Regions from separate parts of the Paenibacillus sp. EKM211P genome, predicted to be linked through region 4. Evidence: riboswitches for the same ligand, from Rfam matches in the RefSeq annotation. Region 4 holds a riboswitch; each other region holds the start of a gene.
The links. Region 4 has a riboswitch for thiamine pyrophosphate ahead of tenA (thiaminase II). Riboswitches for the same ligand answer to the same signal wherever they lie in the genome.
Positions count from the first base shown of each region.

Region 1: another riboswitch for thiamine pyrophosphate. It lies ahead of G9G57_RS20225 (thiamine phosphate synthase); the one in region 4 lies ahead of tenA (thiaminase II).
Region 2: another riboswitch for thiamine pyrophosphate. It lies ahead of G9G57_RS22920 (ABC transporter substrate-binding protein); the one in region 4 lies ahead of tenA (thiaminase II).
Region 3: another riboswitch for thiamine pyrophosphate. It lies ahead of thiC (phosphomethylpyrimidine synthase ThiC); the one in region 4 lies ahead of tenA (thiaminase II).

Region 1 covers NZ_JAAMNS010000016.1:57,039-64,922, reverse strand. Annotated here, with positions in the region: gene thiO (glycine oxidase ThiO) at 1-521, opposite strand, end outside; gene G9G57_RS20225 (thiamine phosphate synthase) at 579-1,172, opposite strand; TPP riboswitch at 1,489-1,597, opposite strand; gene G9G57_RS20220 (ABC-F family ATP-binding cassette domain-containing protein) at 1,683-3,236, opposite strand; gene G9G57_RS26045 (hypothetical protein) at 3,409-3,600, shown strand; gene G9G57_RS20210 (cupin domain-containing protein) at 3,966-4,505, opposite strand; gene G9G57_RS20205 (hypothetical protein) at 4,960-5,949, opposite strand; gene G9G57_RS20200 (hypothetical protein) at 5,936-6,490, opposite strand; gene G9G57_RS20195 (hypothetical protein) at 6,492-6,887, opposite strand; gene G9G57_RS20190 (hypothetical protein) at 6,928-7,407, opposite strand; gene G9G57_RS20185 (hypothetical protein) at 7,457-7,884, opposite strand, start outside.
Region 2 covers NZ_JAAMNS010000021.1:33,516-41,399, reverse strand. Annotated here, with positions in the region: gene G9G57_RS22930 (ABC transporter permease) at 1-670, opposite strand, end outside; gene G9G57_RS22925 (MTH1187 family thiamine-binding protein) at 667-960, opposite strand; gene G9G57_RS22920 (ABC transporter substrate-binding protein) at 1,315-2,358, opposite strand; TPP riboswitch at 2,554-2,663, opposite strand; gene G9G57_RS22915 (pyridoxamine 5'-phosphate oxidase family protein) at 2,933-3,367, shown strand; gene G9G57_RS22910 (bifunctional 2',3'-cyclic-nucleotide 2'-phosphodiesterase/3'-nucleotidase) at 3,586-5,688, shown strand; gene G9G57_RS22905 (EAL domain-containing protein) at 5,963-7,024, shown strand; gene G9G57_RS22900 (hypothetical protein) at 7,175-7,884, opposite strand, start outside.
Region 3 covers NZ_JAAMNS010000013.1:43,660-51,543, forward strand. Annotated here, with positions in the region: gene thiC (phosphomethylpyrimidine synthase ThiC) at 76-1,920, opposite strand; TPP riboswitch at 2,107-2,218, opposite strand; gene G9G57_RS17725 (IclR family transcriptional regulator) at 2,336-3,079, opposite strand; gene G9G57_RS17730 (alpha/beta hydrolase) at 3,378-4,415, shown strand; gene G9G57_RS17735 (Fe-Mn family superoxide dismutase) at 4,666-6,045, shown strand; gene G9G57_RS17740 (lipoate--protein ligase family protein) at 6,057-6,902, opposite strand; gene folE (GTP cyclohydrolase I FolE) at 7,101-7,694, opposite strand; gene G9G57_RS17750 (YneF family protein) at 7,749-7,884, opposite strand, start outside.
Region 4 covers NZ_JAAMNS010000023.1:58,359-66,242, forward strand. Annotated here, with positions in the region: gene thiD (bifunctional hydroxymethylpyrimidine kinase/phosphomethylpyrimidine kinase) at 1-649, opposite strand, end outside; gene thiM (hydroxyethylthiazole kinase) at 646-1,491, opposite strand; gene tenA (thiaminase II) at 1,517-2,206, opposite strand; TPP riboswitch at 2,339-2,441, opposite strand; gene G9G57_RS23845 (NAD-dependent malic enzyme) at 2,511-4,232, opposite strand; gene G9G57_RS23850 (glycosyltransferase) at 4,630-5,751, shown strand; gene G9G57_RS23855 (transporter) at 5,756-7,009, shown strand; gene G9G57_RS23860 (glycosyltransferase family 4 protein) at 7,006-7,884, shown strand, end outside.

The DNA of each region.
Region 1 (7,884 bases), on a different contig from region 4:
GCAGCTGCCCCTGCATAAGCACGGCAAAGCTGAACAGGGGCCACTTGTGTCTCCTTTGATCGGTATATAGCCCCAATTACTTGATCTGCCAAGCCCGGAATCCGTCGAGCCAATTCCCTGGCATCCCACCAAATAGGGCTATCATCCTCTCGGATATTCGCAGCATTCCAGCGTCTCTGGCCCTCTGCTTCTGAACGAAAAGGGGTCACAAAACCTTCTGTACGAAAATCAACTGAAATACCCGATAAACGCTCCAAATCACAGACAAGGTCAGGGAAAGCATCTCGACTTGCGCGAGCAAATCGCGCCAGCTCAAGGTCTGAGAACTCTTCGCTTTCCGCTGCCAGCATTCCCGCCGCTGCTCCTGATGCTCCCTCACCGGGGATCCATCGTTCCAGCATAATTGTACTTCGTCCCTCCTTAGCCACATGATAAGCAATGGCACTGCCGATCACACCTCCGCCTATGACCAAGCATTCTGCGTGTCCTATTGCTTTTTTCTCTGTATGTGTCTTTGACATATGTTCCGTGTCTCCTCTCCGGTGAGCATTCTGCTTTCCCTTCGTCTCGTTTTCTTGCTACAGGTCGTGAACTACAAGATCTACCATTCGCCTATATTCCATCGCTGCTGCAACGGGTGACTCTGCTTCCCATATACCAGACATCACCGCAATTCCGCTTGCTCCGGCATGATAGAGCTCTGGAACATGATGAGGTTGTATGCCTCCCAGCGCTATCACCGGAATGGCCGACAATCTGCAAATGCGTTCAAGCTGTGCTACACCCCGCGGTACAAGACCGGCCTTACAATAGGTCTCATATACATGACCAAATAGTACATAGTCTGCTCCCCCCTGCTCAGCGGTCTGCACCTCCTCCAAGGAATGTACAGACACTCCACAGCGTGTACCCACTGGAAGCAGACTTTTCGCATCCATCACAGATAACCCATTAGCAGGTAGCTGGACAGCTCTTGCCAAGGTAAGTAAAGCTACGTCCATACGGTCATTTACTACAATTTGCTGCAAAGGAACTTCCTGCTCGATCATGCTACGAGTCAAAGAAAGCAAAGCAGAGGCACCCTTCTGTTTCGAACGTGCGTGTACATAATGAATATAAGGACAAATAGCGGCTGCCACTTTGGGTACATCCACACAGGAGACACTTTCCATCGTAATTACGTGTAATTCGATCTCATTTTCACCTCACTTGGACTAAAAAATATAAAATAATCGTATAAGCTGAACTATATTGTTGCAGCTCCCTATTGGGTAATATCATACGGAGCCAGCCACATGTACCAGCAATAATGAAAGGAGATCATATGTAAATCCGTCTACGGAAGCTCGAACAAATGAAGATGAACGAAACGCAAAAAGCCACTTCCCAGAGGAAGTGGCTTGACAAACGTTCAAAATCGAACGGACTATTATATCCGTAAACGTATATCGTTCCCTGCGCAAACAAAAGTAAAGAGCTACTACCTTGTTTGTACAGTACTCACTTCCCTACGCTGGCATAACCCAGATCAGGTACAAAGGGTCCGAAATCCATTTTTTTCGTCTCAGCCGCATGGGCGGCTCCCCTAGTGTGACTATTTTATTGTATCAGCTAAAGATAGCTTAGCATATTTTCCTAATTCTGCAAACCCCACCTTGTGTGAAATCTGTCAGAACTGGATTTTAGTTAACTTTACTAGACCACTCTTCTACATTCCACGTTTTGGTTACCCAATCCTCGTAAAAGTCCGGTTCGTGGGATACAAGCAATACGGTCCCTTTGTATTCCTTCAAAGCGCGTTTGAGTTCATCCTTTGCTTTGACATCCAAGTGGTTGGTAGGCTCATCAAACAGTACCCAGTTGCTCTCACGCATTAACAGTTTACAAAGGCGGACTTTAGCCTGTTCTCCACCACTAAGCGCAGACAAAGGCCGGGTGATATGCTCATTCTTCAAACCACAGCGCGCCAAATGCGCTCGTACTTCATGCTGATTCAAATGCGGAAATTCATTCCATACATCGTCAATCGGTGTAATTTTCTCCGCCTTTACTTCCTGTTCAAAATAAGCAGGCTGCAAGAAATCCCCTTGATAGGTTTTTCCGCTGATTGGAGGTATTTTCCCGAGAATGGTTTTGAGCAACGTAGACTTACCAACACCATTGCAGCCAACAATTGCGATCTTTTCGCCACGTTCGATCGTCATGGACATTTTAGGCAAAAGGGCATGAGTGTAGCCAATTTCAAAATCAATACCCTCAAAAACTGTTTTCCCGCTCGCACGGGCTTCTTTGAACTGAAAGGTTGGCTTTGCAGCTTCTTCAGGCTTATCAATACGTTCGATCCGATCAAGCTGCTTTTCACGGCTTTTTGCACGGCCTGATGTAGATGCGCGCGCTTTATTGCGCTGAATAAAATCTTCCTGTTTCTTAATATATTCCTGCTGCTTCTCATATGCATCAATATGCTGTGCTTTGTTCAGATCCGCCATTTCAAGAAACTTTTCATAGTTAGCTGAATAGCGGGTCATCTTAGCAAATTCAAGATGGTAGATTACATTAACAACTTGGTTCATAAATTCAGTATCATGTGAGATGAGGATAAAAGCATAGGGATAATCCTTCAAATATCGCGTAAGCCATTCAATATGCTCCACATCCAAATAGTTGGTAGGCTCATCCAGCAGCAATACATTTGGCTTTTCCAACAGCAACTTAGCAAGAAGCACCTTTGTCCGTTGCCCACCACTAAGTGCTGCTACATCCCGATCCAGTCCGATGGCAGAGAGACCTAATCCATTCGCCATTTCTTCAACCTTCACATCAATGAGGTAAAAATCCCCCATATCCAATTGCTCTTGAATTTCTCCCATCTGTTCCAGCAAGACTTCCAACTCTTCGGGAGAAGCCTCTCCCATTTTGTCTGTAATTTGCATCATTTCCTTTTCTAGTTCCAACAAAGGAAGAAAAGCGTCTTTTAATACATCACGTACTGTTTTGCCTGGCGTCAGCTTGGTGTGCTGATCCAGATAGCCATAACGTACACGTGGAGTCCATTCCACTTTGCCTTCATCTTTAAGCAACTTTCCAGTCAGAATGTTCATGAGTGTCGATTTACCAACACCATTAGCTCCTACCAATCCTACACGTTCCCCCGCAAGTAATCGAAAGGAAACATTTTTAAATAATGCACGGTCCCCAAAGTTGTGGGATACATTTTCTACAGTCAATAAACTCATAAGCTGTTTTTGGCTCCTTATTGTCATCGGCACTGCCGAGTGTTCTTATTTCATCAATCTTTCGTTTCTTTCAAAGCTTTATTGTAGCACATTCGGCACCCTTATCGGAACATTGAAAACAGCGAATTTTAAGGTTTTCAGATGGAGTGGCCTAAAAAAAGAAAACCAGCTAATGTTAGTCAAGGGGTCCACCAACATTTTAACGAAAATATATGCTAAGGACATGGCTTATTTTTTTGCCCTCATTGCCCTTATTAATCCGGATTTGAAAGTAGTAGAAATCGACATCGGCCAACTTGATATTGGTCAACTTGCTTCCCAAAAGTCGGTAAATAGCAACGTATTGACAATCAATATGTCTTGAAGGTTTTTCGCTTGCTAAATCATATCGAATTAGCGCTTAAGCTCCTCTTCGGTAGGTACATAAAGAGTTTCTTTGCTTCTTTTGGCAATTTAAGCTTCAAGCTCAGTTCTAAGATGTTGAACCAGACTCTAAGATAAGCATAATGGTAAGATCGGAATTATTGCGTTGAAGTTAGTATGCAGAAGCTTACAATTCCAAATAATGAATACCTTAATAATTGATAAGTTCTAATAACAATTAAAAAACAGAACTCTATGTAGACAGTCCTCATGAGTATCGAAGGAATAATAAAATGGAGAAAATGTAATTATCCCGGCCTGGGTTCCGGACCGGGAAGAAATAAAATAAAATATAATTGGATTTATTTATCTTTCAGCAGACATGGCAATTTCTTTTGATTCATGAACTGTTCCAAATGGATGCTCAGGCGGTGCATAGATAACGTATATCTTAAGGGGCATATTTCCTGTATTAATTACATTGTGCCATTTTCCAGCAGGTATCATAATTGCATAGCCATCATAGGCCATCACTTGAAAATCTAATTGGTCTTTCCTATCCCCCATTTGAACAAGTCCCTGACCTTCTTCAATACGTATGAATTGATCAGTTGTTGGATGAGCTTCTAAACCGATATCATCGCCAACATTAATGCTCATCAGAGTCACTTGTAAATGTTTTCCTGTCCATATAGCGGTACGATAATTTTTGTTTTGTTTTGCAGCCTGGTCCATATTCACTACAAATGGACTTTGTCCATAATCTCTTAATATTGTCTTTTCATAGAGATTACTGTCGTTATTATACCAATTGTAGTATTGAGGATCATAACTCCGATAATTGTAATTACAGCTGTTATACATAGGAATATGCCATGGAAAGTGATGGCATGATTTATGGTACATACTCATTCTCCTTTATTTGATTCAGTGTTTACTTATCATATGCGGCTGCCTATATAAAGGACTAAAAAACCTTCAACAATAGGCAAAAGCCTAATTGATGCCAAGACAAAAATATTCACAAGCGTTTTCGTCCTTCACTTCAAAAGACGTTATTACTTAAAGTTACATTTAATAACACATACTTCCAAGTGGTATCATCTTCTTTGGAACTCCCCCGGTAAGTCGAGTATTAAATTCCATTTATTTGACTCACTCTTTAAAAAAGCAGTGACCAAAAAGGCAAAAGACTAGGCTGGCACTGCTTCTATTGGCTATCGGCTTGGCTTGGAGATTCGTCTATTTCTCTGCCCATTTCAAAACAAAGTTCTTCCCGGCTAACGTCATATTAACCTCCTATTAAAACAGGCCAACCTTTTGGTTGACCTAATAATACGAAACCCACCCCGGAGGGTGATTATTTTAAGCTGTTATGATATTGGTACTCAAAATAACCAGCAGCTGCCGCAGATTTTTCATCCGTAAAACGCTCAGTCGCTTGAAAAGGGGTTGGATATGAATCTCTATAAAAATATTTCATTCCAGTACCCGGTTCTATGCCACCAATAATAGATTGCTTTCGGACGACTCTTCCACCACCAAACCCATAGTTATTGTAATACCTGTCTCCAACTGGAATACCTTGGATAAACGCGATCATACCCACATCATCTATTGTGTTATACCACTCCTCTTGTGAAATGAGTGGTAGGGTGAACGTATAGGAAATGCCATTCCGTGCTGCTTTTTCGTTATGGACATTAATCAGTCGAGCCAGATCTTCCTGAATGGTGCGAACAATGGTGGAACGGCGTATTTGCTCAAAGGTTAATGAATTGTTCAGTAACGAAATGGGGGTCTGACCCTCAAGCTCTTTTTGAAACCCCTCCACCCATCTGTGATTCTGCGCATCATAGGCATGTAGATAATTATCCAGGGTGAATCCCACACTATTGCCTGCGGAATCAACATAGGCATAAGGCTTTTTTTCGCTCCACTTGGGGCCTATAACCGCTTGTCCATACGCATCTTTATAGGATGATGAAGCGAACGTATAATAACCATCATAATCCAGTATCACAATAGCTGGTATGTAATTCAATAACGCACGTTGTGCTGCTGTATCCCCATCAGTGCCCATATTAAGGAAGAAAGTGTGCAAGAACGTGGCCAGCGCTTCTTCTTTATCTACACGAAAAAACTTATCTGATCCATATCCGGCCTCGCGTTCCTGACGTTCATTCTGTGAGAGCACAACACCTGCATCCTGAACTGCGGTACGGAGAGCAGACGTATATTTCATTTCTAGCTGCTGTACTTCACGCTGATTCTGCACTCGTAAATCACTAACCACACCAAAGGGCAAAAAGAGTAGGATAAATATAACTGCAAAATCAGTAATCTTCATTCAAAACCATGCCCCCGTAAGAAGCTGAAACTGCCGGCTTATCGTTATCTATTCCACCCAGAAGCCATGATTTGTATAAATCCGCAGGAGTCCGATTCGTATTATATAATCGTACTGTAAAATAATCACCGGCCATCAAGGTATACCGACGTATCTGTTCCGACTTGGGCTGCGAATGATCAGGAAACAGTACAGGTAAGATTTGCGGGTTATAGTAACTATCGTATACAACTTCATAATTACCCAGAAAACTGTCTGGCTTCGCCGCATCTGCATAATTCGGTACATATTTTTTGTGCATATGCTCCAAATCAACTTCGTACGTATTGCCTGTCAGCTCCAGATCACGTATAAAATCGTTATACATCGTCGGTGTAATGTAACCTTTGGTTCTTACCATATCAACAAAATGTACAGTCGAATGATATGTATTTAACCCGGATATATCATCCTGCCGTTCAGCAGCTTGAGCTGCGGGTACGATGTACAAAAGTAATACAGCTAGCAGTGCTCCCAACAGCTTAGATATTGTTTGAACCACTTCAGTCCTCCCCCAATTTCTCAAAACGTACAGATGTTATGTCTCCACTCCCATTACGCTGTGAGTACATGGCATATATAGAGGAAGCATCCAAGGTAGATACATCAGGCTCAAACGGTTCAGAATATACATCGTACTCTGAACCGTCAACTTGAACCGAAATCCCCTCCTGCAAGTTCAAGCGAATGGTCTGAATGACTTGAGTCCCTTTAATCCGTTGCGGCGTCTCCACCCCTATAGTACGGGAGATCCGTCCCTCAGATTGCTCCTCCTGCTGCGACCTTAATTCCAGTGCGCTATCCAGTTGACTGGACAAGTTTGCTGCTGCTGCACATGCGGTTACAAATAGAATAACTGACACACCAAGCCGCAGCATACTTGAAGCGTGATCAGACATACTCACGACTCCCTTATAACTATTATTCTTGCTGTACTACTTAAGACTGGGTAAACAACAACCCACGTACCACGTTAGATTTGTCTTTAACGATTTCAGCCTTGAATTTACCACTTGGATTTACATATTCATTCTCCTTTTCATTCAGTGTATTCGCGATTTTTCCTGTCTTATCACTGCCGCCATTCACAGCGCCATACTGCTCACTGTCTGGACTAATGTTCAGAGCATTTCCGTACCACTGTCCTGACATGTTTTTGCCAGTTTTAATTTGAATACCGAACTGGTCCTTTCCCTGAAACTTCCGCAGCGCATTGGTTACCTGGGAGCCGCTAATCGTTGTGCCGTCGTATACCGTAAAAGAGGCTTGAGACAATTCGGTCTGGATATCGGCGAAATTGTTTTGTGCCGTTTTAGTGGCTTCCTGAGCTGAGATAAACAGTATAACTACAATTGTGATTAGTGCGATGGTCAAAAAAATCCCAGCGGCTACCTTTAATGCCGTTGATGCATTATTCATCTTTTTCTCTCCTCAACTTGTAATATTGGTTAAGCATTATTGAACTTACTTACTGAATTTTTTGTATTTGCTCATAATAGCTATCCATTTGAACAAAGCTCATTCCAATCAGTGGAATTACCAAATATAAAAAGATAAGACCATACATTGGGGCAAAACCAATCATCCTCCCCCAGATCGCCTTGCTGTCTATTATTTTTTCATACTCCTGTTTTCTTTGTTCAAAATAGTAGGACATATGGGATTCCAAATCATCAAATGCCTCTCTAATGGTAATTTTACCCAAAGATAAATGGAGCTTGTCCACCAGACGTTGAAATTCCGGCAAAGGTGCTTCTTCTTTCAACAAATCGAGAGCTGCCTCTGGCCCATGTTCATAATGAAGCAGACATTTTTGCAGAGGTCTTTTGAAGATTACTGAAAATCTATTCAGCCACTCCAATATTTCCTCGACAGACATTCGTTCCATAACCCGTA
Region 2 (7,884 bases), on a different contig from region 4:
GATCCGTACGATAGGCAGACTTTTGCAGCAACATATAATATCCAATTCCTTCACTGGCCCCAATCCATTCGGCAATAATCGCGCCCATCACACTGTAGGTAGCAGCGATTTTAATGCCAGAGAAGACTTGTGGCAGGGAGTGTGGCAGCTCTAGTTTTAGAAAAATAGCCCTGCGGCTTGCACCCGACATCCGCATGTAGTTCATCATCATACGGTCTGTCCGTGTCAGCCCGTCCATGGCTGCTACAGCCACGGGAAAAAAGCATACTAATGTAATGACCATAAGCTTGGGCAGCACGCCAAAACCGAACCATACCATGAGCAACGGACCGAGGGCGATAATCGGAATGTTTTGGCTAAGGATCAAGAGCGGGTATAGAGCAGATTTGAGAAAAGGAATCGTATGAAGAACGATGGCGATCAGCAGTCCCGTTGCTGTCCCTATAGCAAATCCCGCAAGCGTCAGGCGAACCGTAGCCCATGTATGGGTGCCAAGCAACGCCGACTGCGCCATACCCTCTTGTACGATTAGGGATGGAGCTGGCAGCAGCCAGGATTCAATATGTAAATAGGAAACCGCTCCCTGCCAAGCCGCTAAAAAGAAGAGGACCGCCACAAGGGGCGGCCATACGCTTTTCCACCAGGATGCGTTCTTGCCATTCGGATTCATGGGCGATACTTCTCGGTCAGCTTGTTCATACTGATACCCTGTGGGTTATGTGCAATTTTGATCTGTGAAATGACGCTGGGACTTCCAGCTTCCGTCAAAGCCTCGTGCATTTCTTTAACCACTTTCAGCAACTCGTCGAGCTCGCCCTCCATGGTCGTATCCAATGGATTCACCTGATGTTTGACACCGGAACGCTGGATGACCTCAATCGCCTTGTCTACATAGGGGTAAGAGTCTTCGTTATTAGGTGTTTTAGGGATGACTTGAATGCTGAGCAGTGTATTAGCCATGTGAATTTCACCTGTCCTTTATTGTTTAAGTTATTAGGAAAATAAATTGGTTTAAGGCGGGGAGACCGCTTCGCGTTTCATTTGATCTTACGATCGCTGTTGCCATGGGATTCTTTGAATTAAATTTTAAAGGTAAGAATTCCCTAAGTGTATGCTTCCGAAGCTAGCTTTCCTAAAGAAAGCTTTCAGGCGAACGTTTCGCTTCTCCAGATTCAAGTTAACCGCTACGCTGCCAACCGCCTTAAAAGCACTTTAGTTTTTTGATAGGTTGTGTGGCATTTTTACACACAAAGCCCGTATTTACGCTTCGTTCACTTCTCTACTCCAGTCTTATTTAGCGATTTAACAAAATGATCAACGCTTGGGCAAGAAGTCGTTTGTGAAGGCCTTATCGACTTCCAAAGGTTTGCTGAGCAGCTTGCGTTCATACATCCAATCCGAGTAGTTTTGCCATACCTCTGCTTTTTGTAAGCCCCATTGCGTGGCATCGTCCTGATAACGCGGGCTTAGCCATTTTTGGCTAGCAAGTACCAGTTTTTTGTCCAGCTCTGGCACAGCTTTAGTTAAGATATTCGCCGCTTCTTCTGGATGGGCGATAGTGTATTCATAGCCTTGTGCGGTAGCATCCATGAACGCTTTGACTAGGTCAGGATCATTTTTTATCGTCTGTTCATTACTCACAATTACAGGTGTATAGTAATCGAGACTTTTGGAATAATCTTTTACATACAGCATATCCAAGGGCTCGTCTCGAAGCTCGGCCTCAATCCCGGTCCATGCGTAGAAAATCCAGGCAAAGTCAATATCCCGCTTCACGGCTGTAAAATAGTCTGCATTGCCCATATTGACGATTTTCACTTTGCTCACATCACCTTGGTCTGAATCCATGATGGATTTCATGACCGCTTCTTCTACAGGAGAACCCCAGCCACCGTAGCTTTTACCCTCGAAATCTTTCGGGCTTTTAATTCCGCGGTCTACCGGAGCTGCGAAGCCAGAGGTGTTATGCTGAATCACCGCAGCGATGGATACGAGCGGTACGCCTTGGATGCGAGCCTGAGTGACGCCTTCTTGATAGCTGATACCAAAAGGTGCAGCATTCGAAGCAACCATTTGGTCGGCTCCGCCTGAACCTGGTTGAACAATTTGGACATTCAAGCCTGCCTTTTCGTAAAATCCTTTGTCCTTGGCGACATAGAGTCCCGTGTGATTCGTATTGGGTGTCCAGTCGAGCACGACTTTAACATCTTTGAGCCCCTTTGCCGAGGTAGACGTTGAAGTGTCGGCAGCAGGAACCTCCTTTTGAGATGTAGGGGGATTGCCGCCGCAAGCGGTCAGAGTCATAGCCATGAGCCACAGACTGATTAGACCCAGGCTTAACATTTTCATGCGCTTCATCGTTGTGTTCTCTCCTTTTTAATTACCCGTTATCCGTCCAATCAGACAGTTTATATTCCCCATTTTCACAAAAATCACATCTGCCGGAAGCAATCTTTCCAACAACTTTATCTTCAACAAAAAAAGCGTCCCGAGATTCCGGGACGCTTGCGCTTGTATATACCAAAGTAAGGGATGTCCTGTTTTAATAAAAGGCACATCTTGCTTAAGCATTCCTACGCTGGCATTACCCAGATCAGGTTGTAAGGGTCAGTGTCTTGGGACACACTCTCAGCCGGCCGATTCCAGCACCCCTGGCATTGTATGGTTTAATGGGTTCGTTTATTCGGGTTTACTACGACGATTATATGCCTTGAAAGCAGGTCTGTCCAGCCTTGAGGGAGCGCTCACGGTTCATTTGTCGAACGACAGGGTACACTTTTACTGTGAGCTTTGATCTGAAAATGGACATGAATCATTCAGATCTGTTTCGGTCATGTTATTTTTAGAACAGCTACACTGTATGTTTAGGAGAGCTGGTGCCAAGTGGCATAGCCCTATAGAATTCTAATTCGTAAAAAGGAGTTGTTGTACTGTGGGTAAAACGGAGACACTGGATCGCAGTCAGCTGGAACAAGCCATTGTGAAGGCTTTGGATAACAACAAATTTTGCTCGTTAGGTACGGTTGAGGGCGGAAAACCGAAAGTACGCTATATGGCCCTTTTTAACGATGGAATGAACATTCATCTGGCGACGGATCGCAAAACACATAAAGTGGATGAGCTAAAGGACAATCCGAATGCTTATCTGCTGCTGGGCTATGAAGTGGGTGGCACGAAGGAAGTCTTGGAAGTGGAGGCTACCGTCCAGATTACAGCTGATGAGGGGTTACGCAAACAAGTGTGGAATGATTCTCTGAAAAAATGGTTTTCCGGACCAGATGATCCCGATTATGTCATCTTAGACGTCAATCCGACTCGTATTGAGTACGTGGGTCAACAAACGGAGCGCCAGGTGTGGACAAAATAGAAACAATATAAACGGACAAGCCAGTAAATTTCCAACTTTTTCAGGAGATTTATTGGCTTTTTTTATACGCAAAATAATTATTTTTTCATAAATATTTTAAGCAAATGACTACTCTTTTGTCTGGCGTTGGATTAAAATAGGAATGGTGGGTTCAAAGCTTACATATATGTGCAAAAGTATGTATATGAGGCATACACCTTAATGAGGAGGGGTATATTTTGTTATTTCGTAAAAATTGGTTTAAAGGGTTTACAGCAGCAGTTGTAGCTTGTAGCCTGCTGGTGTTTTCAGCGGCTCCATCCTGGGCAGCTATCGATTCTCGCGATAGCGCTACGGTGAATTTGCGGATCATGGAAACAACAGATATTCATGGGGCGCTGATGAATTATGATTATTATTCGGACAAAGAAACTAATGAATATGGCTTGGTTAGCACAGCAAGCTTGATCCAACAAGCACGTAGTGAAACAAGAAACAGCATGCTGTTCGATAACGGTGATTTGCTGCAGGGCAATCCATTAGGCGATTATATGGCCCGCAACAAAACCTTTGAGAAAGAAGGCGGTGTCCATCCGGTCTATAAGATGATGAACTTGATGGATTATGATGCGGCTACTGTCGGCAACCACGAATTCAACTATGGTCTTGACTTCCTGGACAAATCGCTCAAGGGAGCTGATTTTCCTTACGTAAATGCGAACGTTTATGTTGATAATGAGGGTCAAGCTACTAAAAATTATTTTACTCCTTATCAGATTCTTGATAAAAAAGTAACGGATGAGAAGGGCGAAGAGCATACGCTTAGGGTGGGTGTCATCGGTCTGGTAACCCCCCAAATTATGCAGTGGGATGAAGCTAATTTGAAGGATAAGGTCGTTACGAAGGATATTGTGGAAACAGCCAAAAAGTTTATTCCACAAATGAAAACAGAAGGTGCTGACATTATTGTCGTGCTTGCACACACAGGCTATGAGGATGTGCCGCAAACGCCAATGATGGAGAATGCCGTTAAATATTTGAGCCAGGTAGACGGGATTAACGCGATTTTGTTTGGGCATGCTCACAAATCTTTCCCAGGCTCTGATTTTAAAGATATGAGCGGTGTAGATTTGGATAAAGGAACAATTAATGGCGTACCGGCTGTGGAAGCTTCTTCGTGGGGTAAGGATCTGGGCATTATTGATCTGAGCTTGGAGAAGAGAAATCGCGAGTGGCACGTAATCAACTCTCAGTCAAAAGTGCGTCCAGTTGTGAGTACTACCAATCAGGCAGTGCAGTTTACTCCTGAATTTAAACTGATTGATGCGATCAAAGGAGAGCATCAAGGAACGCTGGATTATATCCGTCAACCTGTCGGAACAACGACTGCACCGATTACCAGCTATTTTGCATTAGTGCAGGATGACCCGTCCATTCAAATTGTGACAAATGCACAGAAATGGTATGTTCAAAACCATCTTAAAGGAACCGAATACGAAAATCTCCCCGTATTATCGGCAGGCGCTCCATTCAAAGCCGGTGGTCGCAACGGTGCCGAGTATTATACCAACATTCCTGAAGGTACAATAGCGATTAAAAACGTGTCCGATCTGTATGTGTACCCGAACACGGTTCATGCTGTAGAAGTTACTGGTGCTGAAATTCAGGAGTGGCTGGAGTGGTCTGCGGGTCAGTTCAACCGCATTGATCCTAGCAAAACTGAGGAACAATCGCTGATCAACAAAGATTTCCCAACCTACAATTTTGATGTGATTGACGGTGTGAATTACCAGATTGATGTAACTCAGCCTGCACGATATGATGCCAAGGGAACTATTATTGATTCTTCAGCCCATCGTATCAAGGATCTGCAATACAATGGGAAGGCTATTGATCCTGCACAGAAATTTATTGTTGCGACCAATAACTATCGTGCTTCCTCCTCCAAACTGGCTAACCCAGATGGCAAACGAATTGTGATGGCAGCACCGGATGAAAGTCGCCAAGTCGTTGTTGATTATATCCGTACGAACGGAACGATTAACCCGTCAGCGGACGGCAACTGGTCTATTGCTCCTTTTGGTCAGGCCAAGGTTACTTTTGAGTCCTCTCCTGATGCCAAAGACGTGCTGGCCGGAAATCAACAAATTTCATACTTGAGCAACGCGGCAGACGGGTTTGCCAAATACAGCTTGAAAGCTGGCGCTAAGCCTAGTGCAGCAACGACCTCTGTGAAGGAAGCTGCGGCACCTGCGAAAGCAACCGCGAAGCCAGCTGTCAAAACGACTAAACCTGCGGCTGCAAAACCGGCTATAACAACGAAGCCAAAGGCGTCCAAGTAACTTGGGATTTTAGTCTCCACTCCATAACAGAATGAAGCAGTAAGTCTCTTTAAACAAGAGATTTGCTGCTTTTTTTGATGCCCAATACAATAGTACCGTGTTTATTATGAGTGTAAAAAAGGCTTTGTTTTTGTCGAATATGTACTTAAGTCCTAAGTTGTTGTTCGGAATAAGCTTATTTTTTGTCAAAACACGTAATTATATAGTACTTTTGTTCTAATTGTTTGTGATATAATGGTGAAAAAACCGGGAAATTGTTCCGAGGAGGACCATTATGACTTGCAGCAATTGCAGCATCATATTACCTATTAAGGATCAAGGATTGCTGAAAATTAGGCATTCTAGGGTGTCGCTTACTCCAGCATTAGAGGGCTTGGGTATGCTATCGGAACAAATGAAACCAGAACATTGGTGTGAGGATAACATCGTGTTTCGCTACGACAGCCGTTCACAGTTGGAACAGTTGGTTAACGGACTGGCTCGTCTGCCGCAGGAGTGCTTGGACCAAATGCAAGTTGTGGTGACTGGTTTGCAACATGTTGAGGGATTTGAGGACTGGCTTTTATTTAGTCAATTGCAAGCTCGACTGCAACATCCGGATCTGGTGAGTATTATTAAGAATCAAAACTTTACCAGCCATATGCAACCTATTGTTGACTACAAGCTGAATATCATAGGCTTTGAGTTTTTGCTGCGTCCATCACAGCCCGATAAGTCTTTTCAGCCTTTCCGATTGTTTGAAGTTGCTCGTGAAGCTGGCTTGCATGCTCATTTGGATCGCTCGGCTCGTATTTCCGCCATTGAAAAAAGTGCGACATGCCTTCCGACGGGAATTAAACGATTTATTAATTTTCTCCCTTCAACTATTTATAATCCGGCTTATTGCTTGAATCATACCTTTGAGACAATTGATCGGCTATCCATGAATACGGAGGATTTTGTGTTTGAGGTCGTAGAGACGGAAGAAATAGACGACCTGAATTTTTTGCATCAAATCTTTGAACAATATCGTACACGGGGAGTTTCGGTGGCACTGGACGATGTAGGGGCAGGTTATTCTACGACAGAGCTTATGAATTGCCTCCAGCCCGATTATGTTAAAATTGACCGCAGTATAATTGATGGCTGTCACAGTAACAGTGATCAAAAACGCCAAATTACTGGGATAGTGGAATCCGCTTTTCGTTTTGGTGGTCAGGTGTTGGCTGAAGGTGTAGAGCAAATGGAGGATTTTGAATTTTGTCGTGATGCAGGTGTGTCGCTAGCTCAGGGTTATTTGTTTGGTAAGCCGGAGCCTACTCCACCATCCAATTTTATACTTAGTAGAGTAGTGTAATCTGAAATAGCGTATTCTATAAAGAAATCGACACAAATAACCCGATGATCTATGGTCACCGGGTTATTTGATTTTTTTAGAACAACTACATCTTAATTATATTCTTTGCACTATTGAGGCGACCCATGTGTCCATCTAATGTTATTACGATTATAGTGTGATCACGTATAAACCCAGCGGAGTAGTCGCGCTACCTGCAACCATGAAGCTAAGAGAATAGCTCGACTGGCCAGACGGGACGCGGATGTCAGTCAGTCGGCATACCTTGGTATTATCTTGTAGCAAGGGGATACCGTATACATGACCATCTACGCGTACAGACCCGGCGAATGCACCTCCACGTGGATTAGCGTAGATTCGTACGGTACGTACCTCACTACTGTGATTAACGATAGGAATGGTTGCGTTATATATTGTTCCGAATTGTCCGCGATTATCAAGCGCAGGCCCCAGCTCGCTGCGTTCCCCTGTAAACAGAAGATCTGCAGGAGTTTCGCCGTTCAGCTTCTTAGTGGCACATGCTCGGTAGTTGGCGCTTTGCCCTACTACATACTCCGGCATACGCGCATTTGTTTCAGAAAAGGACCATACGCCCCGTGGATGCGCCTGTGGCGGGGGTACAGGGGGGAGCGCATCCTCATGAATCTCGCGCAGATCAGTCTGCGTATCTTTGCTGACTACGGTGCGAATCACATAGTCCAGCGTACCGTGGCCTTCGGCATATTCTACCGTGAGGTCATAGACGAATCCGGCCAGTGATCCTTCGGGTAGCTCAAATTCCTCCAGCAAGGCGGTGCCTCTGCCAAATTTGTGACGGTCTACTGGCTTCAGACGTTTCATCGTACCCGCCAAACAGCTTT
Region 3 (7,884 bases), on a different contig from region 4:
TAAACCTCTGACGAGTTTAACTGTACTTTTCGTTGAGGCTTCCCAGTTGATTGACTTTTGTATCGCTACCGATTTTTACTGCCCAGCTTCCCGATACTGCTCTGCCTTCTCTCGCATCCCGGCGGCAACGGCTTCCTCAGTATTCAGTCCCTTATCGGCCGCATAGGCACGAATGTCCTGCGTGATACGCATACTGCAAAACTTGGGACCGCACATCGAGCAAAAGTGGGCTTCCTTGGCCCCCTCTGCTGGTAGCGTTTCATCATGGTAGGACAATGCCCGCTCAGGGTCAAGCGAGAGATTGAACTGATCGCGCCAGCGGAATTCAAAACGCGCCTTGGATAAAGCATCATCCCGCTGCTGTGCCCGCGGATGACCCTTCGCCAGATCGGCAGCATGTGCGGCAATTTTGTAGGTAATAACTCCTTCGCGGACATCATCCTTGTTCGGCAGACCCAAGTGCTCCTTCGGCGTAACGTAGCACAGCATGGACGTCCCGAACCAACCGATCATGGCTGCCCCGATAGCTGAGGTAATATGATCATATCCTGGTGCGATATCCGTCGTCAGCGGCCCTAAAGTATAAAAGGGGGCTTCCTTACAAATCTCCATTTGTAAATCCACATTCTCCTTGATTTTGTGCATAGGGACATGTCCTGGCCCTTCAATCATGACCTGGACATCATGCTTCCATGCAATTTGCGTGAGCTCGCCCAACGTCTCTAGCTCTGCAAATTGTGCTTCATCATTCGCATCATAGATACTCCCTGGACGCAGACCATCCCCGAGAGAAAAGGCCACATCGTAGGCTTTCATAATTTCACAGATTTCTTCAAAATGCGTATACAAAAAATTCTCCTGATGGTGTGCAAGGCACCAGGCTGCCATGATCGACCCGCCCCGGGATACAATTCCCGTCATTCTGTTCGCCGTCATCGGTATATATCGCAGCAATATACCCGCATGGATCGTAAAATAGTCCACTCCCTGCTCCGCCTGCTCAATCAGCGTGTCTCGATACAGCTCCCACGTCAGCTTCTCAGCTTCGCCGTTCACCTTTTCCAGTGCCTGATATAGCGGCACCGTTCCAATCGGTACGGGAGAATTCCTGATGATCCATTCGCGCGTTGTATGAATATTCCGGCCTGTAGACAGGTCCATGACGGTGTCTGAGCCCCAGCGCACAGCCCAGGTCATCTTCTCCACTTCTTCCTCGATGGAGGACGTAACTGCGGAATTCCCAATGTTCGCATTGATCTTTACGTGAAAATGGCGTCCAATGACCATGGGCTCGCTTTCCGGGTGATTGATATTTGAAGGTAAAATAGCTCGTCCAGCCGCCAGCTCCTGTCGTACAAACTCGGGCTCTACGCCTTCGCGGATCGCCGCAAATTCCATTTCAGGCGTAATGATCCCTTGCCGCGCATAGTGCATTTGCGTCACAGTACGCCCTTGCGAAGCCCGTAGCGGACGGTTGGTCACGCCGGGAAATTCCACTGTCTCCCGTTTGGAGCCGGGCTTCATCCCGTTATCCTCTGGCTTGACGGCGCGGCCCTCATAAGCCTCCACATCTCCCCGTTCCAGTGCCCAAGCTCGCCGTAATGGTGGCAATCCCTGACGGATGTCGACCTGGTAGGCTTCGTCCGTCATCGGACCGCTGGTATCATACACACGCAGTGGCTCATGATGCTCGGTGCCCTGCGGCGTATGTGTGGGTTGTAGCGCGATTTCACGCTCAGGCACAGCAATATCCGGCCGAGAACCTTGAATATACACCTTACGGCTCCCCGGAAAGGGCTTTAGCCCACTGGCTTGCTCCGCTTTGGCCTTCTCTCCCTCTACTTCTATTATTCCCGCCAATCCTGCATCTGCTGATTTCATTCCTGTTTCTTTTGTTCCTTTTGTTTCTGTCGGTTTCATGATCCATTCCTCCCGTATCGTGAAATGACACACCGATCCGGAACCATTCCCAGGGTGGCGCTGATCTATGCAAAAAAGCCGGTTCCCTAGGGAACCGGCTAATCAAACGAGACAGCTATCCAAACCGATCGCACGTGGAATAATCATATTCCAATGCGCGGTCGTAGACAGCAGCTGCGTATACATTTCAATGGCCGATTACTTCCCTACGCTGGTATGATCCAGATCAGGTGCAAAGGGTCCGGAATCTTGCCTGATTCCATCTCAGCCCGCATTACAGGCTCCCCCAGTAACTGTGATACTTTCTATTCACATGAATTGGTGGCTATAACAGACATACCGCCATCTCTATCAGACTACTTTAAATTTATAGCTTTGGCAACCCTTGTATAATTTCCTTTTGTATTGATTACTGTCACGGAAGCATAAGCCCCATTTCCTTGGCTGCTTCGATCAAAATCGGTGCAAACTCATGCAGCGTCTCGGGCGCAAGTCGACTGACCGGGCCGGATACAGATAAAGCCGCCGTGACCTGTCCCTTTCGGTTCACAATAGGCGCGGCCACAGCCGCAGCTCCTGGCTCACGTTCTTCATAGCTGGTCGCATAGCCCTTCTCACGAATGTCCTGCAGCTGGGCTTTATAAACCTCCGGGTCTACCGAAGGTGGCCATTCTTCACTGCTTAGCAACACCTCCAGCTCCTGTGGTGGCATAAAGGCCGCCAGCACCTTGCTGGAGGCTCCCACAGCCAGCGGCATACGCGCACCTACAGGCGCAACCCTGCGGATCGCCTGATTGCTCTGCACGGCTTGTATGCGAATACGCATGCTTCCATCCCGCAGGTACAAGCTGACCGTTTCCCCTAAGCGATCACGCAGTCCTTCCATTGCAGGCTGTAACAACACCGCCGGCTCATCGCTTTGGGACAGATGCGTGGACAGCTCCCATATGCGAAAACCAAGCCTATATTTTTCCGTTTCGGCATTCCGAACGACAAATCCCCGATCCTCCAGCGTAGTCAAAAGACGATGAACAGTGCTTTTATGTAGACCAATTTGGGAGGCAATCTCCGTTAGACCAAGATCAGATTCTGCGGTAAAACACAGCAGTATATCAAGTGCACGCTCTACAGCGCGGACGGTTAATTTACGGTCTTCCATCGTGAACCGCTCCTCTTGTATCCATATTCGTTTCACACTATGAAACATGGTTACATAAATTATATAGAATAGTCGCGGCTACTGTAAACCGATGTTTTTGTGACAACCATATTACAGAACAAGAACAAACATCGACAATTCTTTGCATCATTTTTACTTTTCCGGTTCAGGCGTTGACTTTGGATAATAGCCATCATACGATAATAGGTATCTATACGGACATACCCTACTATTTTCAAGTGGAATTATACCTAAATTTTATGATTCGAAGATCAATTTTATATAAGGAGGCTCTTACATGATTTCGACATCCCAGCGCAACGCTCAGCTACAGACCGCTGTTCAGGAGCCGTCCACCCCACTCTTTAATCCCCGTATGCTGCGGTTCAAGCACGTTGTGATTGCTCTGCTGCTGTCGGTCTTATTTTTTCTGTTGTTTTGTTTTATTGCCTTGCATGCTTACATCGCCTGGGTGCTTACGAATCCCACCGTCGCGCCATTATACTCTAATCCGATGCAAGCCAAAGGTATGCCTTATGAGGAAGTCAGCTTCCCAGCCAAGGATGGTAGCCGCATGGTACAAGGCTGGTATATCCCGGCAGATCAATCGCGGAAAACCATTATTTTCAGTCATGGCTATGGAGCCAACCGTGAAGAAAGCTGGATTCCCATGTATGATCTGGCGCATTATGCCCATAGCTTGAACTTTAATGTGGTCATGTTCGATTACGGATTTGCGTCACAAAACAGCAAGGCCGTCGCAACCGGAGGCAAGGCAGAATCCCAACAGCTTCTTGGGGCCATCCAGCTTGCAAAACAACGCGGCTCGTCGGAAATTATTGTATGGGGCTTTTCTATGGGAGCAGGAACCGCTCTTCAGGCGGGTTTGCAAACCAAAGATGTGGACGCGATGATTTTGGACAGCACCTTCCTACTGGAACCGGATACGCTGTACCATAACATTCACAATCAAATTAATTTGCCGAGACATCCATCTTTGGAAATACTGGAGTTGCTGTTTCCAGTCTTGAACGGCACCAGTTTGCATCAGATTCCATATCAGGAGGTAAAAAAGGAGGACTATCCGTTTCCAATCATGTTTGTACACGGTACACAGGATGAAAAGGCTCCTTACCCCATTGCGGAAAAGCTTGCTGCCAATCAAACCAACCCGCTTTCCAGTGTATGGATTGTCAAAAACGGGATACATGAGCTTATTTTCAGAGAGCATCCTCGTGAATATTTACGACGGGTATCGACATTTTTAAGCAGTGTACAGGAGCTGGAGGACAAGAAAACCACGGCTGCTGCCCATAAACAAACGACTACGCAGTAAAGAATTATTTTCGAATAAGCATTCATCGCCTTGAAGAAGCTTGCCTATGGACACTTAACCCGTGCCGTAGACAGGCTTCTTTTTTTATTTTCCACGATTAATTATTGTTCTGTGCAAAAGGTATAACCTGATGAAGGAAGTTCATAGACATATTCCCGATGGGACGGCGAATATACTGGGTACATATGCATCCAGGACAGATCTGCTAGATCTGCTGGATAGCCATAGTGGGATACGGGAGGTAAAAACGATGCTGAGTACTTATGGGTCTTTCCTGCCCTTACGTGTGCTGGAGGAAATCCGTCATTGGAAGCAGCAGGAAAGTTGGCATGTGGAAGTGATTAAATCCGCTACTGAAGGGCTAGAACCTGCTTATGTGCGGCTACTGGATGATTGGCGAACCGTATTTGAACAAACGGAACGGGCCGCCATAGAGCTACTTGAAGAGCAACGGAGCGCGCTTGACCCGGTAGAACAAGCATGGCAACATCAGGAGAAAAAAGCGTCGTCTGCTCCCCAAGCTCATACACACCAGCTGGATGAATCATCAGCCCATTCAAGGGGATCAGACGCATCAGCAACTGGAGAGAAACCGTTGTCCGAATCAGGCTTGAATTCACAGCCTGCCTCTCAAGAATTAAATCGTCGACTGGACGATTTGCTGCAAACTGCGAACCGTCAATCACAGGAATATGTACGGCAGCTAGGTTTGCTGACCGAGCACAGTCATGCATTGCGTCAACAGCCAAAATCCGCCGGAGTTGTAATACACGCAGCACATGAAAGTCAATATTTCCTGATTTCGACAACTCCCTTTCAAGAGCCCGGCTCCATCGCACGAGCCGCTGGGTTGTATCATGTAGCGGCAGAGGGTGAGGATTACCCGGAGCAAGCGTTTCGAGAGAGGCATGCCAGCATGAGAGGAGAAGGTTCTGGGGCTACTAAAGGCGTCCAGTCCGGTCAGACGCAACCTTCAGCAGCGGAAAAATCCTTAGTCGGTCGCCCGGTCCCTATTGGGGGACATCGGCTCCCTCCGCTTCCTTACCCTTATAATGCGCTTGAACCGTACATTGATGAAAAAACGATGCGTATTCACCATAACAAGCATCATTTGAGCTATGTGAATGATCTGAATAAAGCGGAAAAGAAACTGGAAGAAGCCCGAAAAACAGGTGATTTTGACCTCGTAAAGCATTGGGAACGTGAACTGGCATTTAACGGGGCAGGTCATTATCTGCATACTCTTTTTTGGACGATCATGAGCCCTCAAGGCGGTGGAAACCCAAGCGGACCGCTGGCTGAACAGATTAAAAAGGATTTTGGCAGCTACGATGCCTTCAAAAAGCAATTTAGTTCGGCAGCCGAAAAGGTCGAGGGCGGCGGCTGGGCTATCCTGGTATGGAGCCCGCGCGCCGGGCGGCTTGAAATTTTGCAGGCCGAAAAGCACCAGAACCTGACTCAATGGGAGTCTATTCCGCTGCTGGCGATCGATGTGTGGGAACACGCATATTACTTAAAGCATCAGGCCGAACGTAATAAATACATCGAAGATTGGTGGCATGTCGTCAACTGGCCTGAGGTGGAGGCGCGCTATGCTCAAGCCTCCAAGCTAAGATGGCAACCATTCTAAGCTAAAACAAACTACACCTGCAAATCGTACCGCTCTCTGAGCGCTGCCATCTGTTCTGCCAATCCTTCCGGTTGCACCAGCGAGCCATCGGCAGGCAAAATGGCAGCCCGGCTCTCAACTACACGGCGTAGCGATGCTGTATACGCCTCGACAGACGGCACACCAGCCAGCTCTGCCAGGCTGCCCATCGTTGCCGGATTCACTCGGGGATAATCCGGCTCCTGCACGCCTTCAGGCGTACCCCCGGCCGCCTCTCGATAAAACTGCTGCACCGCCTGTGCACGCTCTGCTCCGCGGCCCTCAATCATCACAAAGGCTGTGATGATATACGCCTTGGCTTGACGCCGCTGCGCAATGCCGCAAAACTTGCGTCCCCCAACGCTCACATCGTAGTCCCCGGGACAGAAGGACCCGGTGATTTCTCCGGTCTGCGCCTCGACAGACCACGGGGCCAGCGCATCGGCAATCAGCCCTGCCATGAGCCGAAAATCCTCATGCAGGCTGATGGCCCGCTGCGGATTCGGCAGGATCAAGGACAGGTTCAGTACCCCCCTGTCCAGCATGACGGCTGCTCCGCCTGAAGGACGCACGCATACCGACGTTCCTGAGCTGCGCACCCGCTCCATCGCCTGTGGGGCGTTGGGAAGCCTGCGGTCCCGGTGACCAATCACAAGCGCCCCCGGATGCCGCCATAAATGCAAAATAGGCGCAGCTCCTTTCCCAACTTGCCGACAAGCTAGCTCCTCCCAAGCCAGCGGAAACAATACGTCTTCCTGCGTAGTCGTCAGTGGCGCTTCCAACCATTGCAACTCAGGCAATGCTGTTGTTATTTCTGTTGAGCTATGTATATGGTCCATACGTTATCCCCTATCTTAAAAATAACTGTTATCCATAGGCTAATCGTAATTTTCAAGGCAGCATGCTGCTATTTTTTTATTTCATCTTCTTCACAGTAGCTATCCCATTGTCACTATTACCGATGTTAACAAAAAAAGGCGGCTACGCCTATGCGTAAACCACCCTTTTTTTATCACTAACCATTGCATTCTGTTCAATTATTCCTTGATCAGGGACAAGAACTCTGCGCGTTGTGCTGCATTATCACGGAACGTACCGCGTACGGCAGACGTTACCGTTTTGCTGCCAGGCTTTTTGACACCTCTGGCACACATGCACAAGTGTTCGCCTTCCACGACCACCATAACTCCGTGAGCGGAAACCGCTTCATTTAAAATATCAGCGATCTGCGATGTAATACGCTCTTGTACCTGCAATCGGCGGGTCACCGCCTCCACCAAACGGGCTAGCTTGCTTAGTCCTACAATTTTACCGCTGGGTACATAGCCGATATGCACTTTTCCGAAGAAAGGAGCCATATGGTGTTCACACTGACTGTAGTAGACAATATCCTTCACGATTACAAGCTCCTCGTGATTCTCGTCAAATGTCACACCCAGCGCATCTCGTGGATCAACCTCATAACCCGCAAATATTTCCTCATACATGCGCGCAACGCGTGCCGGTGTTTCCAACAAACCTTCACGCTTGGGGTCCTCACCGATCAGTTTTAAAATCTGCTCCACATGGTACTCGATTTTATCCCGGTTATCCGCAGCTTTGCGGTTAATATAATCTTTTACGCCAGCCACAGTAATCCTCCTCTATGCAGCAACCTCATGCGGCATCCGTGCTCACGTTGCTCATTATTTCCGACGGCCCTGATTTTTACGCGCACCAGGCTGATTTTTGGAGAACTGTTGGTTCTTCATCATCTGCTGGGCTTTTTGCATTTGTTTCCCATTCAGGTTGTAGCCCATCTGTTTGGCCATTTTTTGCAGC
Region 4 (7,884 bases):
TTCCGTGTGTGTGGACAGTTCGCACCCGCTTGCCGCCCAGCTCTGTGAAGGCTGTTCCGTCAAAGAGCAGGTCAATGACCTGACCGCTGTTTTCGCTCTCCTCATCGTGGCCGCCCTTGATCACAACGAATTTGGGACCCCGGCTGCTAATATGTCTCGCAGCTTCGCGGCGATCCTCCATCGTACGTATGCTTATCCCGGTTAAGGCCTCCGCTTCCGGGATATTTGGTGTGACGACCAGGGCCAAGGGGAGCAGGTCGTCGTTCAATGCCTGCACCGCTTCTGGTTGCAGCAGCTTTGCGCCCCCTTTGGCAATCATTACAGGATCGACGACAACCTTTTCCCAGCCGAACTTTCGGATCTGCTCGGCTACCAGGCGGATGATGCCTGCATCAAACAGCATGCCAGTCTTTAGGGCGTCGACTCCAAGATCTGATCCTACAGCTTCGATCTGTTGCGCTGTTGCTTCCTGTGGCAGCGGATATACACCGTGAACTCCCAAAGTATTTTGTACCGTTATGGCCGTAATAGCTGACATGCCGTATACGCCAAGCTCCTGAAAGGTTTTGAGATCGGCTTGAATTCCAGCCCCGCCGCCACTGTCTGAACCGGCAATCGTCAGCGCTCTCGGTACATGCACGTCTCTCATCGCGCACCACCTGTTGTAGTTGTTCCAGCTTCACGGATCGTGACATGCCCCTCTAGCGAACCAGTATGTAGTTTGGCAAGCTCGTCGAGAAAGGCAATCTGGAAGCTGCCCGGCCCCAGCTTTGCGGTATGCGCTGCGGCTCGAGAAGCTGCTGCACTGTAAAATGCCAAACCTGCTGTGCCTGCGAGCAGCAGGTTGGGTTCAACTGCTGCAAAGGCGCCCAACACAGAGGTCAGCAGGCAGCCTGTTCCGGTTACCTTCGTAAGCAGCGCGTCTCCGCCACTAATCAATCGTACTTCAACCCCATCGGTGATGACGTCCTCTTTTCCAGTGATGACAACCATGGTATGGAGCGTTTGCGCAGCCCGAACTGCCAGATCGACATTACTGCTGTCAGCACTGTCGCCTGCATCTACCCCTTTAATTTCTCGGGCTTCTCCGATCAGATGAGCGACTTCGGCTGCATTGCCTCGTACTAGTGAGATGTTAACCTCGTTTAGAATTCGTAGTGCTGACTCGGTTCTAAAGCTAGTCGCTCCTGCACCGACCGGATCTAACAGAACTGGAACACCGTGAGCATTCGCCGATTGTCCAGCAAGGATCATGGCATCCACCAGCTCACGGTTTAGCGTACCGATATTTAACACGACGGCGCCCGCTATTTTGGCCATATCTGCTACTTCCTCGGGTGCATAAGCCATCACCGGGGAAGCCCCTAGTGCATATAGGCCGTTGGCTGTAAAGTTGGTGACCACCACATTGGTTATATTATGAACGAGGGGGTTGCTGTTTTGTACCTTTGTCAGGAGCGCCGAATAACTTTGTTCCCATATATTCATCATGTTTATCCTCTCTCATCTATACTGATTATTCCAAGACCGTAGCGCGCATCTGGACGGGCCATTGTTCCTGCTTATAAGCCATATCCCAGAACATATATTCCAGCTGGCAGCTTAGCATAAAATGCTCAATCATCCGCTCTCGCTCGGCAGCCGTGGCGACTTTCGCCCAAGCATCCACACGCTCTCGATATTTGAAGGTTACATCTTCAATTTGGTTGCCATAGAAGCAAATCCACTCATAGAACGGATGAGACTCGTCTGGTCTTACCTCATCCATTAGCCTGCGTCCAATTTCAAGATATGTCCATGGACATGGTAGCAGCACGGCCATGATTTCCCCAAGACTACCCTCATGTGCGACGGTCAGCATATGGCGGATATAATGATGAGCGGACGGAGCGAGTGGATATCCCTGCATCTCTTCATAGGTGACACCTGCGATAGCACAAAAATTTTGATGCGGATGAACCTCGCTGTTGAGAATAAAAGAGATCTGTTCGTTAAATACAGCCATATCCTCCCGGCTCGTGCTTTTGGAGATCGCGATGCCGTAAATCCGCATGTAGGCGCTCAAATATTCAAAGTCTTGTTTTACATAGTGAATCAGCTGTTCCCTTGTTAAATTTCCTTCAGCAATACCTCTCACAAAGGGATGCTCATAAATGGCTTGAAAAATGCCATCCGCCTGCTGACGGAGCTCTTGCGAAAAACTCATTTCCCCACCTCCAACAAAAATGGAGAATAAGAAGTCCCGTAAGATACAATTCTCGGAACAATGCCAAAAAGCCGCCCCGAAAACTGGAGCGGCTTCAACATAGGTTCAATGCGCAAAAACGCCTGAAACCCTATATAGAAGGCTCCACTTTCCTACGCTAGTACGAACTAGATCAGGTTCAAAGGGTCCAAGATTCATTCTTGTCTCAGCCATAATGGCTCCCCTAGTGGACTTTCCTATTCTTTTGACTAATACTGTACATTCGTTCCTATGTTATGTCAAACTGCTTATGCCTAGTGAAGGATTAGTGAGGGTGTTGGATTACACTTTCCACGGCTTTGACCCTCACATATTCCGGTTTCCACATTGCATCCCGAATGGCTTGCTCAATATTTGGAAGGTGTGCCTGAGCTACCTGATCCTGAATTGCGGCCTTTGCTACCGCAACCGCAACCGCAAACGAAACATCACGTAATTTTCGAATATGGGGCAGCAGTGCGCCGCCAAGTTCATTCGAATCTACGGCGTTGGCAACGGCATCAGCTGCTGCGGTAAACATGGAAGGAGTGATTCGTTTGGCCTTGACCACAATTGCGCCTAGACCCAGTCCCGGGAAAACAAAGGCATTGTTCGCCTGACCAATTTCAAATTTCGTACCGTTATAGGTGACGGGCTCAAAGGGACTTCCCGTAGCAATCAATGCTTTGCCATCAGTCCATCGTATCAAATCCTCGGGTACCGCTTCAGCCAGATTGGTAGGATTGGACATGGGCATAATGATCGGGCGTTCCACATGCTTTGCCATTTCCTTGATAATCTCTTCAGAAAAGGCACCCGCTACACCGGAAGTCCCAATTAAGATTGTAGGTTTTACCTGACGGATGACCTCCAGCAACGGTATTTTGCCGTCTTCCGATCGGGCCCATGAGCTGATTTCTTCCTTTTTACGCACATATGGTTTCTGATAATCGAGTACATCTTCCATATCGTCCGTTAATAGCCCGCGATAATCAAAGGCCCAAAACGACCTGAAAGAATCTTCTGCAGGAAGCCCGTCCTCGATCATAGCGCTCCGTATTTGGTCGGCGTTACCGATTCCTGCTGCCCCTGGACCAAAGACAAGTATTTTTTGTTCACGTAGCGGAATTTTGGTGACACCTACCGCCGAAACAATCGCAGCTAATGTGACTGCTCCTGTGCCCTGGATGTCATCATTGAAGGTGAGAATGTTTTGACCGTATTTCCCTATAATGTGGCGTGCGTTCACGCTGCCCACATCCTCCCAATGCAAAAGCGCTTTCGGGAATTGTGTTAACGTTTTGCTGATAAAGGTATCAATAAATTGATGATAGGCTTCTCCGCGAACTCGTTTATGACGGTTTCCGATGTATAGCGGATCATTCAGCAGCTTTTCATTATTCGTGCCCACATCCAGTACAATGGGCAGCACCCGCCCGGGATGAATACCTGCCGCAGCTGTATATACAGCAAGTTTGCCAATAGCAATGTTAATTCCCCCGACCCCCCAGTCACCAATTCCCAAAATACTTTCTGAATCCGTGACCACGATCAGGTCAACATCCTCACTACGCAAGCCGGAATTATAGAACGCCTGTCCGATACCGTTCGGATGATCTATCGATAAATATACGCCCCCGGGACGGTTGTACTCATGGCTGTATTCTTGAATGGCGGTTCCTACAGTCGGTGTGTAGACTACGGGCAGCATTTCACTCAAATGGTCGGTTAGCAGCCGATAGTAAAGCACGACATTCCGGTTATGAAGGTCGTTAAGTGAAGCATTTTTACGCAGCATGGTGGGTTGTGCCAGGAATTGCTGATATGCCCGAACGCTCTGTTTTTCCAATGAAAGGACAGTGGGAGGAAGAATTCCTTCCAAGCCCAGTTCTTTGCGTTCTTCTTCTGTAAATGCCACCCCTTTGTTCAAAAGAGGGTTTGCTAGCACGTCCTTTCCTCGTAAGGGAGTAGATAATGACCCATCACGATTGACATGAAATGCTTCCATAAAAATACCTTCTTTCCCTATATTTCAGTAATTATTCATGATGAAAAATGACATGTTGTCCATAGTATGGACGTACGAATTGGTTTTATTCGTCTATCAATCTATGACAAAATGACCATATGTGTATCTTTTTATTAATCCTATAGAACTAATTTTGTTTTCGGATTCACCTTGTAATTCGTATGGTAATAGTCCTAATGAATCAGGTCTAAATGCTCTGTTTTTATTAAATATGAAAATTAGTTTTTCTTCTCTTGAATGCTTATATATCAAGGGATGTGAGCTATTTTGTTAAGAAAATATGAAGTATTTGGACATTAATTTAATCTTACTAAGCAAACATTTTTAATTCTTTTTCAACAAAATAGAATTATTCGGAGGAAAAGGAGAGGTTTGTGTGCAGGGACCTATAGCCATTTTTAGCGATAACAACAGGGCTATTGATTATCCCAATGTGATTTGTTTTTACCAATATATACAGTGCGAGGACACGGAGGAAGCTTCAGTCTACGAGGGCGCAAGTTGCTGCCTGATAGATTATAGGGAGCCGGGGCAAGCCGTGCGGAAAGCTAATCAGATCCGTAGCCAGTTTCCACAAATGCCATTGCTATTGGTGACGGATGTAACCTTTCCGTTCAGTGATCTGCATATGGTGCAAATTATCGGAGTAGGCCGATTGCGTCTGCTATTTTGGCAAGCCAATGATACCGAAGAAATACTTTCTGAAATACAAAGCTTGCTCTATCCCGAGTATTCGACTAAAAGCCAACATGTTGCATTCATCTTGTCTGTGTATAACGAAGAGAAACGTTTTGTTCATGTCAAAACCTTTGCTGAGCGACTGCAAGCCTTTATCCGCAGCCATATTATAGAGGGTTCGATTTATCTCATTGATGATGGTAGCCACGATGGCACGAATGCCTTGATTAAAGCGCTGGAGGCAGCAACGGACTTGTCCGTAAACCGGATTAACCAGAACTTGAGTCCACTGCTTCAAACAAGGGAATTGGGACGCAATACGCGCAAGGCAGGGACGTATCTGGAAGGAATGCGGACCATCGGTGCGGATTACTACGTATTTGTGGACGCGGACGATTCCTTTTTTATTGAGGATATTGCCAGAATGATCAATGTTGTTCAACAGGGCTACTATGATGTTGTGATTGGAACCAAAGATATGACCGCCGAGAATCGTTCTTTATTGCGATCTATCGTTAGCTTTGGCAAACGGGTCGTCTCTCGCCCCTTTTTACCAACCGGTGTAGTAGATTCCCAGACGGGTCTTAAAGTGATGAGCTCGGTTGCCGTGAAGCGGATGTTTCCACATTTGAAGGAACAACTCGGACTAGCGCTGGATCTGGAGATGATGTTCATTGCCAAGCGACTTCAGCTCCGTGTGCTGCAACTACCCGTCAAATGCATTGACCGAGATGGCTCGCACATTCATGTCTGGAAGGATTCCATTCGTTTTTTGCGCTCTATCATTGAGATTTGGCGACTGGATCGGCGGGTGAGATAACCACGTGAACAACCGATTGCGTTCGTTGATGTTCCCCCTCTTTAATGTGCTGCTTAACGGATTCAATTTTTTCTTCCACATTGCAGCGAGCTGGTATCTTACCGGACAAGCCTATGGTCAGGCGAACGCGCTGTTGGCCCTCTTTGCACTGTTGTCCGTATTGGGCTTATCCATCCAGCTGTTAACCGCCAAGCTGGTATCCAAGGCTGACCAGAAGCTTCTGCTACGCAGCTTACCGCTCGGTTCTCTATTACTAAAAGCACCTCTAGTGCTAACTCTGCTTGCCATGATCATTTCACTTTCCTTTCATCCGTTGCTGCGTTCGCTATTGGGCGTTGAGTCCGGCCCGCTGTTCATGCTGTATGCCTTGATCGGATTGCATATTCTGGTGAGTTCGTGCCGTGGAGATTTACAGGGGAGGGAACGCATGCTGGCGCTCAATGTGAACTATTACATTGAGGTATTAGGGAAGCTATGCCTGTTTTTTGTCCTGGCTGCCCTGGGGTTAAGGCTGGAAGCCTTACTATTAGCGAGCTGTGGGGGAATGCTGCTGTCGTTGCTTCACGGCTGGATCGTTTCGGCCCAAGGCTTGTCCCTATTGACATATAGAGGAGAACATATCCCTGCTGGGTTATGGAAGTCACTAGGTCAGGATTTCACCGACAGCCTTATGACGAATTTATTCATTCTGTTTTGTATATCCATCGACATGTTGTATGTACAGCATTATTTTCCTGAGCAGGCCAGCAGCTATGCCATTGCGCTGAAGTACAGCCAGTTGGTCTATTACGTTTCGTACAGCTTGATTGCTGCCTTTATTCCAAAGATCGGTGCGCAGGGGCATGACCGCCAGGCTTTGGGCAAGTTAATTGTAATCTATGCTGGATTAATGGCTGTAGCCGCGCTGTGTGTATATGTGGGCACAACTTATATATTCCCACCCTCTATTCCCATATTATTTGGAGCCTCTTACCAGGCGGCTGAGGCCTATATTCCATGGGGAGGCTGGGTGTATTGGCTTTTTTCCATCGTGCTATTTTTTGTGCATGTGCACGTATTAGTGGGCAGACGCACCTTTATGTTCAGTCTGATGGCGGGAGCCGCAGCTTTATTAGTAGCCTTTCATATGGCTCACACAGACCCGATCGATTTTTTGTTGTCAGAGTTCATTGTGTACGGAGCTATGTCTCTCTACTTTGTGATAGATGCCTATATGTATTTGTTCAAAATAAAGATAAGGGGAGGAATCACCCCATGAATACCATACTAGAGCAGGACGATAAGACCGTAGTTCTATTGCTTTCCTGGCGTGACATTCGTTCTCCGAAAAGCGGGGGAGCAGAAATTTTCACCCATGAAATGCTGAAACGCTCACAGCAAGGCCGGTTTCAGTTCATTCATTTCTCACCCCAATTTGAGGGGATGCCTGAGCATGAAGTCATCGACGGAATTACGTATATTCGAAAAGGAAACATATACAGTGTTATTTATTATGCGATGCGCTATTACCGTCGTCATCGGCAGCAGATTGACTATGTAATTAATCAAGCGAATACGCATCAGTTCTTTACCCGATTTTGGGTGGAGGCATCCAAGCGAATTTTTTTCATACATCAGCTAACAAGGGAAATATGGTATGAAAATGCCAGGTTCCCGCTAAATATGATTGGATTTCATATGGAGCCCCTCATGCTTAAGCTGGCACGGAAGGATCGGACGCTCACCGTATCCCCGTCTACCCGGTATGATCTGCTTAAGCTGGGCTTTCATCCAGATCGCGTTCATCTTTTACCGGAAGGCATTGAGTTTGATCATTGGCCGCGTGAACAATTTTTGACGAAGGAGTCTAACCCAACCTTCATGTATGCCGGACGCTTTGTTAAATATAAGGGCATTGATCTGGTCGTTGAAGCCTTTGGGCGGCTCAAGGAAAAGTTCCCCCAGGCTATGTTATGGATTGCCGGAAAAACCGATAAAACCTATGTGACAGAACAATTATTGCCGATTATAGAACGGTATGGATTGACATACGGAGAACCGGATGAACAGGGACAATCACAAGCCGATATTACCTTTTATGGATTTGTTTCAGCAGAGTATAAGCTGGAGCTGATGAGCCGTGCCCATGCGCTC